DNA from 3 places in the Rhizobium sp. LARHSG275 genome. Region 3 is predicted to be linked to each of the others. Evidence: riboswitches for the same ligand, from Rfam matches in the RefSeq annotation. Region 3 holds a riboswitch; each other region holds the start of a gene.
What was found. Region 3 has a riboswitch for thiamine pyrophosphate ahead of thiM (hydroxyethylthiazole kinase). Riboswitches for the same ligand answer to the same signal wherever they lie in the genome.

Region 1 (5,541 bases), on a different contig from region 3:
CCCTTGAAGATCAGGCGTGCCGTTTCCGTCTGGACGACGCCGTAGACCATCTTCACGTCACCGCCGCCAGCGCGTTGCGTGAGGGTTTCGATCTCGCTGCTGATGCCGAAATCGGCAACGCCGTTGGACACCAGCGTTCCGGCGCTGGTATCGGTGAAGGGAAGAATTTCGACATCGAGGCCGGCATCGGCATAGAAGCCCTTCGCCTTGGCGACATAGATGCCGATATGGTTGGTGTTGGGTGTCCAGTCGAGCGCCATGCGGACCTTTGCGGGCGCCGATTGGGCGAAGGCGGTGCGGCCGGCGAGGCTTGCCGCAATGACGGCGAAGATCGTCTGGCGACGGGTGAGAAGCAGCATGGTGACCTCCTCAGGTCTCTAAGCATGATGCCGAAAAGTGTGAGCGGTTTTCGGACGACATCATGCTCTAACTCTTTAAATTAGAACAGGATTCAGATTTTAGGCCGACCGGCCCAAAATCATCCTGTTCCAGCGGATGAAGCAGGGTTTGCAGGATTTCGGTTTCGATCGCCTGGGCCGCCGGAGAGCCGAGATCGGCAATGCTTCTCGGACGGGGCAGGGGAACGCGGAATTCGCGGATGATACGCGCCGGACGGGCCGAAAGTACGTAGATCCGGTCGGAGAGGAACACGGCCTCGCGAACGTCGTGGGTGATCAGCAGCGCCGTCCAGCGATGTTCGGTCCACATGCCCTGCAGCCATTCCTGCATCTGCATGCGTGTCAGCGCGTCCAGCGCGCCGAAAGGCTCGTCGAGCAGCAGCATGTCCTGGGTCTGGACGACGGTGCGCAGCAGCGCGGCGCGCTGGCGCATGCCGCCGGACAGTTCGGAGGGGTAGCGATGCTCGAAGCCGGCGAGGCCGAAGCGCTCGAACAGAGGCGCGACGGCGGCGCGGGCCGCGCGGCGGCTCATACCGTGCACCTCAAGGCCGAGTGCCGCATTGTCGATGATCCGGCGCCAAGGCATCAGCGCATCGCGCTGCGGCATGAAGGCGAAGGAATGCGGCGCCTGTTCCAGCGGCGTGCCGTTGAAAAGCATAGTGCCGGAATCGGGCCGAAGCGCCTGGGTCAGCAATCGAAGTACGGTCGATTTTCCGGAGCCGGATGGGCCGACGATCGAGACGAACTCGCCTCTTGCGACAGCGAGCGAAATGTCGCCCAGCACCTTCATGCCGTCGAAGGACTTCGAGATATTGCTGAGTTCAACCATTCCACCGTTCATCAGCGCCGCTCCCCGGGTGGTTGCCAGGGCATGACGAGGCGCTGGATGATCAGCGTCGCTGCGAAGAGGCAGAGTGTCAGCACGGCGCTGACGATAACGGCGGCGAGCACGAGATCGGGACGAAAATTGTTCTTGGCATTGAGGATATAGATGCCGAGGCCGCGGGCGGCGCCGGCATATTCGGCAAAGATCGCGCCGACGACGGCATAAGTGATCGAGATCCGCAGACCGGCGAAGAAATAGGGCAGCGACGAGGGAAGCCGTGCCAGGCGGAAAATGCGCCAGCGGCTCGCCTTCATCGAATTCAGCAATTCGGCGATGTCGCGGTCGGTCGATTCATAGCCCTGCAGCAAGGCGACGAGCAGTGGGAAGAAGGTGACGAGCGCCACCAGCAGGATCTTCGGCAACAGGCCGAAGCCGAACCAGAGGACGACGAGGGGCGCGATCGCCACCAGCGGCAGGGTCTGGCTGGTGATGAAGATCGGCAGCAATGCCCGGCGCATGAAGGGCATGAAATCCATGAGGATCGAGGCGGCGAAGGCGAAGCCAAGCGACAGGGCGAAACCTCCGAGTGTCGCGCCGAGCGTCGGCCAGGTATTGGCGATCAGCGCCTCGCGGTTCAGCCAGCCCTGGATGACGATGCGCGAGGGCGCCGGCAGGATGGATGGTTTGATGCCGGAAAGATCGACATAGAGTTCCCACGCCGCCAAAAAAACGCAACCGGCAAGCAAGGCGGGTATGCCCCGGTAGAGAGCGGCGCTGAGCGCGGCAAGGCGCGAATCCGATGGGTTTGACAGTGTCATCAGCGTTCGATTTCAAGCTTTCGTCGGGAGCAAATTTAAGGTGCTATAGCGTCCTTTGCGCGTCCGAAAAGACGCGCGGCGCTGTATTGGCCGACACCGTGATGTCGAGGGTCACATGCCCTTCGGGGTCGCCGAAGCGAAAGAAGGCCTCGCGAATGGTGGCGAAGACCGCGCTGGCATCGCCGGAAAGCCTAGTGCAGAAATTTTTGGCGCGGTCGAAAGTGCCGGAGCGCTTCAGGAAGTCGATGCAGCCATAGATCTCGTCCATATGGGTACCGGTGCCCATGACGTAGAGCGAGAATTGCGCAGCGGTCGGCTGTCCGCTCTCCGTGGTGATGTCAACGGCGGCAAGTGCGGCTCTTATGCGCTCGGCAAGCGGCTCCGCCTGACCGGGGGAAGGGTTGACGCCGCAGATGGCGTCGTCGGGCTCGCCGGGGCAGCCGCGTGAAACGGCGGCGGACAGCACGCAATGTTCGCCGGTCCTTGCGGCGGCGACGAAAAGATCGTGCATGGCGGCGAAGAGGATGTCAGGCGGGCCGACCAGCAGTGTGGAGATGTCATCGGTCTCGATGCGCAGCCGGTCGCGATAGGGATCGAGCGCCTTGACGGCATCGAGAATGATGCCGACGAAATTGCCGGACATCGGATAGAGTGACACTTGTGCGCCTGAGAACATCTGAACCTCGCTCCGCTGGCATTACCCAGATCAGCTTTGAAGGGTCCAGAGGCTTGCGCCTCACATCTCAGCCCCGGCGATACGGAGCTCCCCTGTTATTTGCGCGGAAACTATCACCGGGGTTTTCTCCCCGCAACAGCAAAATTGCGAACCCGTCCGCGCGGTCGGAACGAAGCCGAGGTGACGGAAAACACCCGGACGGAGGTCCTGCCCGGGTGTTCCCAATGGTTCCGTACCTGCCGGGAACGGAACCGGAGCTTCCTGCCTCAGGCGGCTGACGCATAACCCCGAAAATCGGAATCGATTTTCGGAAAGGATCATGCGCAGATTCAAAGTGATAGAGCGCCCTTAGCGCGTCTGAAAAGACACGCGGCGCTCTATTCCGGCATAAGGACGATCGCTACGGGCAGTGACGAGTGCCCGCGTCCACCATTCCAGCCTCGCCATCATCCGATCGAGCAAACGCAGTGCATCGGCGGGATTGTCGAGCCGCCCGTCCGTGTCGAAGCGGTTCCAAGGTGCGGCAAAGCTCACCGAATCGCGGATCGTGACGGCGTGGAGTTCGGCAAAGACGAGCCGCAGCTGTTCGACGGCGCGCAGGCCGCCGGATATGCCGCCATAGGAAACGAAGGCGACCGGCTTGCCCTGCCAGGGCTCGAAGAAGAAATCGATGATCGACTTCAACGAGGCGGTGAAGCTGTGGTTGTATTCCGGCGTGACGATGATGAAGGCGTCGGCCATGCCAAGTCGCCTGGCGAGCCTGTCGATTTCGGGGTGCGTCATGTCACGGTTGGCCGGCAGCGCGAAATCCAATGGGTCGATGATGTCGATATAAAATTGCGGGAAGCGGAGGAGTTCCTGCGTCAGCCATTTGACCACCCGGTCGCAGATGCGGCCCTCTCTCGTGCTCCCATAGATGACAGCCAGCCTGGTGGGTGTTTGCATGCGTTGCTCCTTGTTGCGATTGGACTTTACGATTGCGGGAGCAAGGGTTATAAAACCTCAACTAATATTGAGGTCAAGAGGCGATGGACACAATTCCTGCAGCGCCGCTCGGCAAGCTCCTGACGGTCGGCGAAGTGGCAGAGCGCAGCGGCCTGGCCGTCTCGGCGCTGCATTTTTACGAGACCAGGGGGCTGATCTCGAGCATCCGCTCCCGCGGCAATCAGCGGCGCTATGGGCGCGACGTGCTTCGCCGGCTCGGCATCATCAAGGTGGCGCAGCGTGTCGGCATTCCGCTTTCGGAAATCCAGGCGGCGTTCACGTCCCTGCCGCAGGGGCGCACGCCGACCGTCGCCGACTGGCAGACGCTGTCGGCGCGTTGGAAGGATGATCTCGACGCGCGAATCAGGCGGCTTAGCCTGCTGCGCGACCGTCTGACCGGCTGCATCGGCTGCGGCTGCCTGTCGATCGAAAGCTGTCCGTTGCGCAATCCCTGCGACCGGCTGGGCAAGGAAGGGCCAGGCGCGCGGCTTCTGGAGGCCGAAAGCTAATCTTCCGCCGGAATCCTTGCCGGAAAGATCGATGCGCGCCTTTCTTTCGGTCGGCGCGCTCATATGTTAAGGGCGAATGACGCAACCGGCGGCACTGTCCGCGAGGAGGACGGCTTCGTGTTCCATCCCAGACTATTCGAAAATCGCAATGTGGTCGTTACCGGCGCCGGTCGCGGCATCGGCCTTGAGGTGGCCCGGCAGTTCCTGGACTGCGGTGCGAGGGTGATCGTCCATACCGGGCGAAAGCCGGGACGCGACCTGCCGGATTTCCTGCTGACGGCTGAATCGGAAAGACGGGCGCTGCTGCTGCACGCCGATTTCTCCGCGGCCGGCGGGGCAGCGCAATTTGCTGAAGATGCTCTCGCCTTCTTCGACAAGGTCGATGTGCTCGTCAACAATGCCGGCACCATGCTTGGCCGTTTTCCCGCTGCCACACTCACCGACGCAGAATATGAGGCGGTCGTGCGGCTCAACCAAACATCGGTGGTGGCGCTGACGCGGGCGCTGCTGCCGGCATTGAAGGCGGCTGAAGCCGCTGCCATCGTCAACACGGTTTCGATTTCGGCGCTGACCGGCGGCAGCCCCGGTTCTTCGATCTATTCGGCCTCGAAAGCCTTCGTTGCGACTTATTCCAAGGCGCTTGCCCGTGAGCTCGCACCGGACGGAATCCGCGTCAATTGCGTGTCGCCAGGAACGATCGAGACGGATTTCCATGAACGCTATTCCTCCCGCGAAAAGCTTGAGCAGACGAGAAAATCCATCCCCCTGCAGCGGCTCGGCACGCCGGAGGACTGCGCTCCCGCCTATCTGTTCCTGGCGGCTCCCTCGCTCTCGGGCTACATCACCGGACAGGTGATCGAGATCAACGGCGGTCAGCTTATCTGCTGATTTGCTTGGACCTTTTTTGGCATTTCATCACTTTTGACCAATTCGCATTTGCGAATATGCTATTTGTACTGATCTACCTCATCGCCTCTCTTCCGAGATCCAGAATGCCGTTGCCCAAACCCGAGCCGGGGATCACCGGCCAGGAATTGCACAAACTCGCTGGAAAAGCCCACGAGGCGAGCGATCTGCTGAAAGCGCTAGCGCACCAGACGCGACTTCTGATCCTCTGCATACTGGCGAACGAGGAGCGGACGGTGAGTGAAATCGAAAATATCCTCGGCATGCAGCAGGCAATGGTCTCGCAGCAACTGGCGCGGTTAAGGCTCGAAGGCCTGGTCCACACGCGCCGTCAGGGCCGGCTGGTCTATTACAGCATCGGCAATGTCAACGTGCTTGGCTTCCTCGAATCGCTGTTCGATCTTTTTCCGGCTGCAGAAACAGT
Region 2 (5,541 bases), on a different contig from region 3:
ACCGTGGCGGTAGAGGCCATTGACATGGAAGGTGCGCCCCTGCTGCGTCACACGCGGCAGATTGTCGGGATAAGCTGGCCGCACGCCCGCGCCAGTTTCCGTGACCCCTGCCTCGCCGAACACAGGATTGAGCGTGTAGGCGGCATTCAGCAACTCCATCAGCGAACGCGCGGTAATCGGGCCGGTATCGTCATTTTCGATCATCGTCGCCCCGATCATGAAGCGATGTCTTTCGCGCGGCACGATATAGATGGGGTGGCGCGGATGCAGCAGGCGAACGGGACGAGAGAGCGTTGTCTCGCTCGTTTCGACGCAGAGCATCTCTCCGCGAACACCGCGCAATCCGGGCAGCTGGCCGATCTGGGCAGCCCCGGTGCAGTCGATCACGCGATCATAATGGGCAATGTCAGCATTGTGCGTGGCGCCGAGTGTCAGACGCATGCGGGCTTCCTCGAGTCCGGAGGCCAGCCCCGAGAGTGCCTGTCGCGGATCGAGATGCGCTTCATGTCGAAAGAACAGTGCCCTACGGAAACGGCCTGCGAGATCAGGTTCAAGAGACGCGATCGCCTGCTCGTCCAGCCATTCCCATCCGCTTGTCCGGTGGGAAAAGCGGTCGAGTTCGCCGGCATCGCGCCCGGCCGCCACGACAAGTGTTCCCCGGCGATGGACATGGCCGGGCAATGCCGCCTCCCACCAATCGGCGGCAAGACGGCCGAGCGCCAGTACCGGCTCCTCTGCGCTTTCCCGTTCGCACCATGGCGCCAGCATGCCGCCGGCAAAGCCGGAAGCGCCAGCCCCGACCTTGTCGGCATGTTCAGTGACACTGACCCGGAGACCGTGCCGGTAGAGCTGCCAGGCAACGGTGAGGCCGGCAACGCCGGCTCCCTTGACGAGAATGTGCATCGTCATTCTCCGGTTGGCGTTTTCGCCGCTTCGGCGATCGGCATGTAGAGATCGCCGCCATCGCGATACCTCGCGGCCATGGCTTCCAGCCCTTCTTTCTGGGCTTCGGCACGAATGTCGTGGGAAATTCGCATGGAACAGAATTTCGGGCCGCACATCGAGCAGAAATGCGCCACCTTATGGGCTTCCTTAGGCAGCGTCTCGTCGTGGAAGCTGCGGGCAGTTTCGGGGTCCAGCGAGAGGTTGAACTGATCCTCCCAGCGGAATTCGAAACGGGCACGCGAGAGCGCATCATCGCGCAGCTGTGCTGCCGGATGCCCCTTGGCGAGATCAGCCGCGTGAGCCGCTATCTTGTAGGTGATAACGCCGGTCTTGACGTCATTGCGATCGGGAAGACCGAGATGCTCCTTCGGCGTGACGTAGCAGAGCATCGCGGTGCCGAACCAGCCGATCATGGCTGCGCCTATTCCAGAGGTGATGTGATCGTAGCCTGGTGCGATATCGGTCGTCAGCGGCCCAAGCGTATAGAAAGGTGCCTCGCCGCAGACCTCGAGCTGCTTGTCCATGTTCTCCTTGATCTTGTGCATCGGCACATGGCCGGGGCCCTCGATCATAACCTGGCAGTCTTTCGCCCAGGCGATCTTGGTCAGCTCTCCCAGTATTTCCAGTTCGGCGAATTGCGCTGCGTCGTTGGCATCGGCGATGGAGCCAGGGCGCAGGCCGTCGCCGAGCGAGAAGGAAACGTCATAGGCGCGGCAGATGTCGCAGATCTCCTCGAAATGTTCGTATAGGAAGCTTTCGCGATGATGATGGAGACACCACTTCGCCATGATCGAACCGCCGCGCGAGACGATGCCAGTAACACGATTGACAGTCAGCGGGATATAGGCGAGCCGCACGCCGGCGTGGATGGTGAAGTAGTCGACACCCTGCTCGGCCTGCTCGATCAGCGTGTCACGATAGACCTCCCAGGTCAGGTTCTCGGCAATGCCCTCGACCTTCTCCAGCGCCTGATAGAGCGGCACGGTACCGATCGGCACCGGCGAATTGCGGATGATCCATTCGCGGATGTTGTGGATGTTGCGGCCGGTGGAGAGATCCATGACCGTGTCAGCGCCCCAGCGGGTCGCCCAGACCATTTTCTCGACTTCTTCCGCCATCGACGAGGTGACAGCCGAGTTGCCGATATTGGCGTTGATCTTCACCAGGAAATTCCGGCCGATGATCATCGGCTCGGCTTCGGGATGGTTGATGTTGGCGGGGATGATTGCCCGACCCGCCGCCACTTCCTGCCGGACGAAATCCGCCGTCACATGGTCCGGAATGTGCGCGCCGAAGCTTTCGCCGTCGCGGACCATCGCATCCGCGTGCACCTTGCGGCCAAGGTTTTCGCGTATAGCGATGAACTCCATTTCCGGCGTGATGATACCAGCCCTCGCATAGGCGAACTGGGTGACGGCCTTGCCGTCCTTCGCGCACAGCGGCTGGCGTAGCGTGGGAAATTCGGGCGTCAGCCTTTCGCCGCTGGCGAAGCCGTTGTCTTCGGGACGGACATGGCGGCCCTGATACGCCACGACGTCGCCGCGGGCGAGAACCCAGTCGCGTCGCAGTGAGGGCAGCCCCTGTTCGATACGGATCTCGGCGCCCTCGATCGTATAGGGGCCGGAGGAGTCGTAGACGACGACGGGCTGCTCGCCCGATGTCGGATGCAGGCTAATTTCGCGCATCGGCACGCAAATTTCGGGATGGACTTCTCCCCGAATGTAGATTTTCTTGGATGCCGGCAAGGGGCCGGTGGTGACGGTTGGGGTGCCTGCGATATTCATGGTTTGAGGCTCCAAGTTTTCGATTGGAGACCCAGTCCTCAGCCGGAATGATGAAAAGACGCCGGCACGGATTCCACGCGTGAATCCACTGCCTTGGAGCGCTTGCACCGTCCCTACGCCAGTATGAACTGGATCAGGTTCAACGGGTCACTGCGCGCGATAGCAGTATCTCAGCCCCTTGCCGGGACCCCCCTGGTGAATGCGAAAATGGGTAGAGGGTTGCCGAGGTACTGTCAAGCGACGATCCGCGGTGGCTTGGGATGCAGGTTACACTCACGCGCGTGCCATTGTGACAGCTAGGTCACGGTCGCGAAGCATGTGACTGGTCCTGCGGCCATTCCATAAGATTGCATGCATCGTTCATTCTCCGTGCGGAGCGTCATTGCCCTGAGCTGCAGTGCTTGACACTGATCAAGATGACTCGCGTTCACCCGTTCTCTTTCGAAAAATGAATTGGATGGCCGTCGCACAAGCTCTATCGAGAAAGCAACCGCGGAACTGGAAAGTCTAGCACATTATCCGTGTAGCTTTCGACCACGGCGCTAAACGGCGTTCCGTCTCGAAGTTTAAGGACGGCACGATGTTCGAGCAGGAACGGCGGCAGGCTAAGGGAACTTGTTTCATGCGCTGTTAAGCCGTCCATGTCCCAGCCTTCGGATAGGGGGGACCAGAGCAACGTGGCAGACAGGTTTGTGCGAGTGAAATTAAGAGCCTGAACGGCTCTGCCAAACGCGATATCGCTGGTCTTCAAAGCCCGATTCATCTCTGCAGTTAATTTTGCGGGTACATACCAATTGTCGGCTTCCGACAAGACGCGGTCGCCGCAGACCAGGCGGACACGGCGATAAGCGACCAGCTCACCGGGTCCGACGGTCAGAAGTTCACGGACGTGCTCGTCGGCCGGCTTGTCTTGCCCGCGGACACGCTGTGCTACGATCTTGGAACCTTCCGGCGCGAGCTTATGCGCCGCGCACCAGCGGTCAAGGGTCAACGTAGCACTGGCGTTGCTCAGGAGAGCGGCATTCAAGGTCTGGAGGACCGCAAGCGCTTCTACTCGAGATCCCGGCGTGTTCAGCCACTGAGACCGCGTGGACGATCCTTGTGAAAAAGCAATCTGCGTGCCCAGCACCATGCCGACCGCTGCAAGTCCGGCGATGCGGATGCATTTCAAAGAAGATAATAACACTGAAAATGAACTCCTTTTCTGCGGCAGATTTGATGGGCGAACTGTGCGGGTCAAATTTTGTGATTTTGGTAGGCGAGCATTGCTTCCTGCAGCAAGGTTTGAACTGCGCCTTGCGTGTACCGGATAAGGGCCAGGTTATCGATTGACTGCTTACCACCTTTCGATGTTCTTAGCCTTATTGGCCCGCACCTGTGAAGCCTAGGCCCAAGCTGTCCTTCGCTTGCATCGCATCGATATCGTCGATGACAACCTCCACCCCCGCGCGCCGAGCTGTTGTTGGAGTTTGAAACCGATGGCGACTGCGTCGGCGATTTCACCCTGGAATTTGGAAACAAGACTGACTCTTAAATCGGGAACGTGGCGGCCCGTCCGAACTCTCCGAGTTCTATACACTCGTAACCCTCACCTACGGATTTTAGCGCCTTTGTCGTCCTCCTCGCTCTTTGCGAAATGTTCATGTCGTTGGATTGGATAAAAGAGGTCGCAGCCGTAAGCCCAATCCAAGAGCAATTGTTGAAAAAGGGTCTTCTTCTTCGACGCAGAGTCCTTCTGCCGGTGGTCGACGGCCGCTGCCCGCAAACGCGAGTCGGCAAGGTACTTGTCTGATTTCTTGTTGCGCTCCATGCCATCGTGCTCCTTGTGTAAACCTGCCGGCGATGATGTCGCCTGCAAGGGTTCAGCTTCATAGGAAAAAGTCTGTCCTGTTGTGATATCGGAAGCCGAGTTGCGGGACATTTGATGAAGTTGATACATAAAGCAACGTACTCGATAGGATATACTTTCTGTTATAACGCCAATTATCGAATATAAGAATTCGTACTGGTGGTAAAACAGTAGGTTATAAGAATATAAGTTCGCATATATTATTGCATATATTGCACTTCCTTTCTTTGGCTGCAACCGTCAAGACCACTTTGTCGTCCACCGCTCTACGGCTGAAGCAATCAACTGCACGATATGGAGCGCCGCCTCAGTCTCCGATCGTGGAGGGAATGATCGCGGCCCAGGCATCCCGGTCAGACGAAAACGGCGCGGCAAACGGATCGCCGCCGAAGACGCCTAGAAGGGCAACCTCGCGTTCTCCTTGACTTCCTTCATCACGAAGAAAGTGCGCGTCTGGCGCACGCCCGGCAGGGCGATTAGCTTCTGGCCGTGCAGCTTGTTGAAATCGGCCATGTCACGGACGCGGATTTTCAGGAGGTAATCGAAATCTCCGGCTACCAGACTGCAGTCCAGCACTTCCTTCAGCTCCATGACAGCGCCCTCGAATGCGCCAAAGCTCTCAGGTGTGGAGCGATCCAATACCACGCCAACCATCACCATCGCGCTGAGGCCGACGGCGCTCGGCGCGACCTCCGCCCGAACGCCGGTGATGTAGCCCTCCTCGAAAAGGCGCTGAGTTCGCCTATGGCAAGTTGCAGCGCTGACATTCACGCGCTCGGCAAGATCGGCATTGCTGAGCCGGCCCTCCGATTGAAGAGCGCGTAAAATCTTGAGGTCTATTCCGTCAAAATCCACTGTGGAAGAAACTTTCATATTGGATCTCACAATTGAAGAAGTGGTGTATGATAGCGAAAATTGATCTCAATCGAGAAAGTTCTTGCAGGAAAATTAGAGAGCACCTTT
Region 3 (5,541 bases):
GATCAATTCGGCCGAAGACGCGCAAGCCTTCGTCAAGACCACCAAATACCCGCCTCTCGGCGAACGCAGCTGGGGACCCTCGCTGGCGCTCAACCATACCGGCCTGTCGGCCGATGATTATCTGAAGAACGCCAATGCGCTCACCGTCGCCGTCGCCATGATCGAGACCCGGGCGGCACTCGAGGCGATCGACGGCATCCTCGGCGTTGCCGGCATCGACGGCATTTTCATCGGCCCTTCCGACCTTTCGATCGCGCTGTCGAACGGCGATCAGGTGGCGCCGAACGCCGCCGAGATCGACAGCGCCATGCAGCATGCGGTTTCGCGCTGCCGTGCCCATGGCAAATTCGCCTGCGCCTTCGCCGGTGACGGCGAGCGGGCTGGCGAACTGCTGAAGTTCGGCTTCGATCTGGTCATTGCCGGCGCCGAGACCGCGCAGTTGCGCTCCGGCGCCCGCCGCGCCATCAATGCCGCCCGCAGGATCGCTTCTGCTTGAGCGTCATTTCACCGATTTGACGGCCAGCCAGATGACGTGGCGGGCGCCGCCGCGTTTGCCGTTGGCGCGCGTGTTGACCGCATCGACGGAAAAACCGCTATCCTTGAGACGCCGCGTGAAATCAGGGTCCGGACCGGACGACCAGACGGCGAGCACGCCGCCTGGGCGCAACGCGTCGCCGGCGGCGCGAAGGCCGGCAAAATCGTAGAGCCGGTCGTTGGATTTGCGGGTCAGGCCATCAGGACCGTTATCGACATCGAGCAGAATGGCGTCATAGGCGGTCTTGCCGGTGCGGATCGCGTCGCCGACATCGCCCTGATGGATGCCGACCCGCGGATCGTCGAGACAGCCCTTGAAGACCTCGGCCATCGGCCCGCGTGCCCAGGCGACGACGGCCGGCACCAGTTCGGCGACGGTGACGCCGGCATCTTCGGGAAGGACGGCGAGGGCGGCGCGCAGGGTGAAGCCCATGCCGAGGCCGCCGATTAGGATCCGCGGCTTCGGGTGCGCCTTGATCCGATCCCAGGAAAGGGTCGCCAGTGCCTCCTCCGAGCCGCTGAGACGGCTGTTCATCAACTCGTTGGCGCCGAGCATGATCGAGAACTCGCTGCCGCGCCGCTTCAGCCGCAATTCGCCGTTTTCACCGGGAATGGTCGCGGAATCGAGCTGGATCCATGGCAGCATGACGGCTTCGCCTCTTAAAGGGACTGTCCCCTAGCATAGGGCAGGCGACGAGGCCAGCAAGCCGGCTTCAGATCATCCGCACCGACGGGTCCGCCCAGCTCTTGTAAAGCTCGCCCAACGGCCGGCCGTTTCAGTCGGCATGTTTGGTTGAGCGAGTGCCTATTCGCCGCCTTTCCAGAGTGCATGAAAGTGCTGCACCGGTCCATGGCCGGAGCCGACGGTGAGGTTGCCGGCAGCCGCGACCGCGCCGGCGAGGTAATCCTTGGCGATGGCGACGGCCTCCCGCGCCGAGGCGCCCTTGGCGAGCTCGGCCGCCAGCGCGCTGGAGAGCGTGCAGCCGGTGCCGTGGGTATTCTTGGTCGGCACGCGCCTGGCTTCGAACCAGTGCAGGCCGGCAGCGGTGGCAAGCACGTCGGGGCTCTCGTCGCTGTCGAGATGGCCGCCCTTGACCAACACCGCGGCCGGGCCAAGTGCTAGCAGGCGCTCGGCCTGCGCCGCCATGTCAGCGCGGTTTGTCGCGACCGGCTGGTGCAGCAGGGCGGCGGCTTCCGGCAGGTTCGGGGTCAGAAGCGTGGCAAGCGGCAGCAGCCGGCGGGTCAGCACGTCGACCGCCTCGGGCGCCAGCAGGGCGGCTCCGCCCTTGGCGATCATGACCGGGTCGATGACGATCGGAATGTCGCGGTGGTCAGTCAGCGCACCGGCAACGGCTTCGGCGATGCCGGCATTGGCGATCATGCCGATCTTGACGGCATCGACGCGCACGTCGGCAAAGACGGCATTGATCTGATCGGCGACGAATTGCGGCGGCACCAGATGCACGCCGCTTACCCCTTGCGTGTTCTGCGCCGTCAGCGCGGTCAGCACCGCCATGCCGTAGACGCCGCGGGCGGAAAAGGCCTTGAGATCGGCCTGGATGCCGGCGCCGCCGGAGGGATCAGAGCCGGCGATCGAGAGAACGTTGCGGATCATGCGCGGGCCTTTCGAATTTCTGCAGCGATGCGGCCCGTGGCCGCTTCGGGGTCGGGCGTGCCGCAGATGGCAGAGACGACGGCAAGTCCCTTGGCGCCTGCGGCGAACACCTGAACGACATGATCCGCCTTGAGTCCGCCGATCGCGACCGATGGCACCGGCGAGACCTTGACCAGCCTTGCAAGGCCGTCAAAGCCGATCGGTTGCTTGTGATCGGCCTTGGTCGGTGTCGCAAACACCGGCCCGACGCCGGTGTAATCGATGAGATCAGGATCGACGGCGTTAGCAAGCGCTTCGCTCTCGACCGACAGGCCAAGGATCATCTCAGCACCGACCATCGCCCGGGCTTTACGCGCATCCATGTCCTCCTGGCCAATATGCAGACCATCGGCGCCGATGGCGATTGCCGCCTCGACGTCATCGTTGACAATGAGGAGGGCGCCGGTCCTATCCAGCACCTGTTTCAAGGCGCGGCCGGTCTCGATCATCCTGATGGTGCCGGCATGTTTGTCGCGCAGCTGCACCATGGTGGCGCCGCCGGCAACGGCAAGGCGCGCGGTTTCGACCATGCCGATCCCGGCGCAGAGATCGGGGTCGAGGACGAGATAGAGCGAAAGGTCGAAAGCCTTCATGCGGCTGATATCCTTGCCCTGGCGTCCAGCGTTTCGGCGTCGAGCGCGGCCAGCGCATCGAGAAAGCGCCAGGAGAAGGAGCCGGGGCCGGCCGCGCCAAGGGCGGCCTCCTCGCCGGCGATGGCGAAGGTTGCAAGGGCTGCGACCGTCGCTCCGAAGGTGTCTTCAGGTGCCGTCGCGGCAAAGGCGCCGACGAGGCAGGTGAGCGAGCAGCCGAGTGCCGTGACCTGCGGCATCAGGACCGATCCGCCTTCGATGCGCACGGCCCGCTCGCCGTCGGTGACGAAATCCACGGCGCCGGTTACGGCGACGACCGCCCGCTGCCGCTCGGCAAGCCATCGCGCCGAACCTTCCGCTTGCTCGACCGGGTCGCGGCTATCGACCCCCTGGCCGCGACTTTCTCCGCCGGCAAGCGCGATGATCTCGGACGCGTTGCCGCGGATGATGGTCGGACGCAGCGCCAGCAGTTCGGCGACCGCATTGCGGCGGAAGGCGGTGGCATAATGGGCGACCGGATCGAGCACCCAGGGTTTGCCGGCTGATGTCGCCGCCTTCGCAGCCGCCTGCATGCCGTCGATCCATTGCGTCGACAGCGTGCCGATATTGATTGTCACAGCGCTGGCGATCGCGGCGAATTCGCCGGCTTCTTCGGCGGCATGCACCATGGCGGGCGAGGCGCCTGATGCAAGCAGGACATTCGCGGCGATGTTCATGGCGACGTAATTGGTGATGCACTGAACGAGCGGCGGCTTCTCGCGCATCGCCTTCAGCATCGCTCCTGGTGTGGTCCTGGTCTGCATATGGCCCCTTTCAGGCGGGGGCGGGCACGGGGCGGTTCATGCGGACGGTGCCGCGGCCCCGAGCGACTCCCTCCGCCGGCATTATCCGGTTCAGGTTCGAAGGGTGCTTCTCAGCCCGTCTGTCGACGAACGCCCCTGTCTCTCATCACGCCCTTTTTCGCAGAGAACGGGGCGGATGTCATCTCGAAAATGACAGTCCTGCGGCTGCGCCGCGCGATGATGATGAACGATTTTAAGAGATGCGCACCCCGCGGATAATCTCTGCCGGGGTGCCTCTTGGACTCCACTATCTGGATTCGTATATTGCCGTCGAGAATACGACATCGAAATCCCCTAGCTCAAGTCATGAAGATCGGTGGTAATCGCCGGCCCAATCGAAAACTCCGAAAACCGCACCCTCAGCCCGCTCCGCTCCGGCGTGCAAGCAGTCGGCCCCACCTCATAGCGCTCGGCAGCCGGGAGGGGCGCTAACCGCAGTAGCGGCCAGTGGCGTCCGTCGCGTGAAGCCTGGATGCGCAACGCGCCGTTGGCGACCGTCACGCGGATGCGGAAATCTTCCAATTCGCGGAAGGGCTGAGCGACGGACCAGTCGGATTTGCCGTCGGTGACGACGGTGCTGAGGAAGGCTTCGCCGTCGGTGAACTCGACGCCTGTTTTCACCCAGCGTTTCTCGTCGATGCGCACCATCAGGCCGGCCTGGTCGTAGAGGGTGCGGAATTCGCCCTGGACGCGGATCTGCGCGGTGAAGCCGTCGGTGGTGGGAAAGGCGAGGAAATGGCCGCTGTCGCGGGTGAAGCCGTAATGGGTTTCTCGCCAGAAATCGGTTTTCTCATCGGTGGTCAAGGTAAGGCCGGCGTCGGTCGCCTGCCATTGCGCCGGCTCGTTCAGCCATTTGCCGTCGTTGAAGTCGATACTCATGCTGTTCTCCCGTTCCCTTGAAGCCTGACTCAGGGCGATCGCCTCACCTTGGCACAATGCGCGGTCTTGGTGCAGCCGGGCGCAGCCGAAGATTGTGTGTTTTTCCGGCGTCCGGCTATCCGCCCTAGCATAATCCGTCGCTCGTGCTTGACAGGATCGATCCATCCCCTATTCTGTTACAAAAAGATGAATTACATAATTGTGGAACTAAACGGGAGCTCTCACATGAAAACACTGGTCGCATTCCTTCTCGGCACTGCGCTCATCGCCCTGCCTTCGACACTCCTTGCCCAGGAAAAGGGCGGCGTCATCAACGTCGCGACGATCGGCGAACCGCCAACGCTCGATCCGATGTCGTCGACGGCCGATCTGGTCGGCATCGTCACGCAACACATTTTCGAAACGCTCTACACCTTCGACAAGAGCTGGAACGTAACGCCGCTTCTGGCCGAAAGCCTGCCTGAGATCAGCGCCGACGGCAAAACCTATACGATCAAGCTCAGAACCGGCATCAAGTTCCACGACAATACCGATATGACCTCGGAAGATGTCGTCGCCTCGCTTGGCCGCTGGATGAAGATCGCTTCGCGCGGCAAGCAGGTGGCCGGCTTCATCGAGTCCGTCACCGCCGTCGATCCGGCGACCGTCAAGATTGCGCTGAAGCAGCCCTATGCGCCGCTGACCTCGCTGCTTGCCTTCAACAATTCGGCCGCGATCATCATCCCGTCGGAAAAGCAGGACGAGCCGATGAAGGACTTCATCGGCACCGGTCCCTACATGCTGAAGGAGCGCAAGGCCGACCAGTATATCCAGCTCGTCCGTTTCGATGGCTATAAGTCACGCGAAGGCGACAGCAATGGTTATGGCGGCGCCCGTCATCAATATCTCGATGAGATCCGCTTCGTGCCGGTGCCGGATCCGAACACCCGCGTCGAAGCCGCCGTTTCCGGCCAGTATGATTATGTCGACTCGATCCCCGTCGAATCCTACGACAAGCTGAAGGCTTCGACCGCCTCGCAGCCGATCATCCTCAAGCCCTTCG

Region 1: another riboswitch for thiamine pyrophosphate. It lies ahead of ACIPSK_RS25315 (YkoF family thiamine/hydroxymethylpyrimidine-binding protein); the one in region 3 lies ahead of thiM (hydroxyethylthiazole kinase).
Region 2: another riboswitch for thiamine pyrophosphate. It lies ahead of thiC (phosphomethylpyrimidine synthase ThiC); the one in region 3 lies ahead of thiM (hydroxyethylthiazole kinase).

Annotation. Positions count from the first base shown of each region.
Region 1 is NZ_JBIXJN010000020.1:124,078-129,618, reverse strand. Features, by position in the region: gene ACIPSK_RS25330 (ABC transporter substrate-binding protein) at 1-359, opposite strand, end outside; gene ACIPSK_RS25325 (ABC transporter ATP-binding protein) at 427-1,239, opposite strand; gene ACIPSK_RS25320 (ABC transporter permease) at 1,239-2,042, opposite strand; gene ACIPSK_RS25315 (YkoF family thiamine/hydroxymethylpyrimidine-binding protein) at 2,086-2,718, opposite strand; TPP riboswitch at 2,709-2,822, opposite strand; gene ACIPSK_RS25310 (NADPH-dependent FMN reductase) at 3,067-3,663, opposite strand; gene soxR (redox-sensitive transcriptional activator SoxR) at 3,747-4,211, shown strand; gene ACIPSK_RS25300 (SDR family NAD(P)-dependent oxidoreductase) at 4,329-5,099, shown strand; gene ACIPSK_RS25295 (ArsR/SmtB family transcription factor) at 5,204-5,541, shown strand, end outside.
Region 2 is NZ_JBIXJN010000031.1:51,015-56,555, forward strand. Features, by position in the region: gene thiO (glycine oxidase ThiO) at 1-903, opposite strand, end outside; gene thiC (phosphomethylpyrimidine synthase ThiC) at 906-2,729, opposite strand; TPP riboswitch at 2,822-2,933, opposite strand; gene ACIPSK_RS30310 (hypothetical protein) at 3,205-3,861, opposite strand; gene ACIPSK_RS30315 (hypothetical protein) at 4,318-4,668, opposite strand; gene ACIPSK_RS30320 (Lrp/AsnC family transcriptional regulator) at 4,975-5,451, opposite strand.
Region 3 is NZ_JBIXJN010000001.1:22,401-27,941, reverse strand. Features, by position in the region: gene ACIPSK_RS00145 (HpcH/HpaI aldolase family protein) at 1-496, shown strand, start outside; gene ACIPSK_RS00140 (spermidine synthase) at 500-1,180, opposite strand; gene thiD (bifunctional hydroxymethylpyrimidine kinase/phosphomethylpyrimidine kinase) at 1,340-2,149, opposite strand; gene thiE (thiamine phosphate synthase) at 2,146-2,781, opposite strand; gene thiM (hydroxyethylthiazole kinase) at 2,778-3,581, opposite strand; TPP riboswitch at 3,632-3,728, opposite strand; gene ACIPSK_RS00120 (DUF1349 domain-containing protein) at 3,915-4,499, opposite strand; gene ACIPSK_RS00115 (ABC transporter substrate-binding protein) at 4,725-5,541, shown strand, end outside.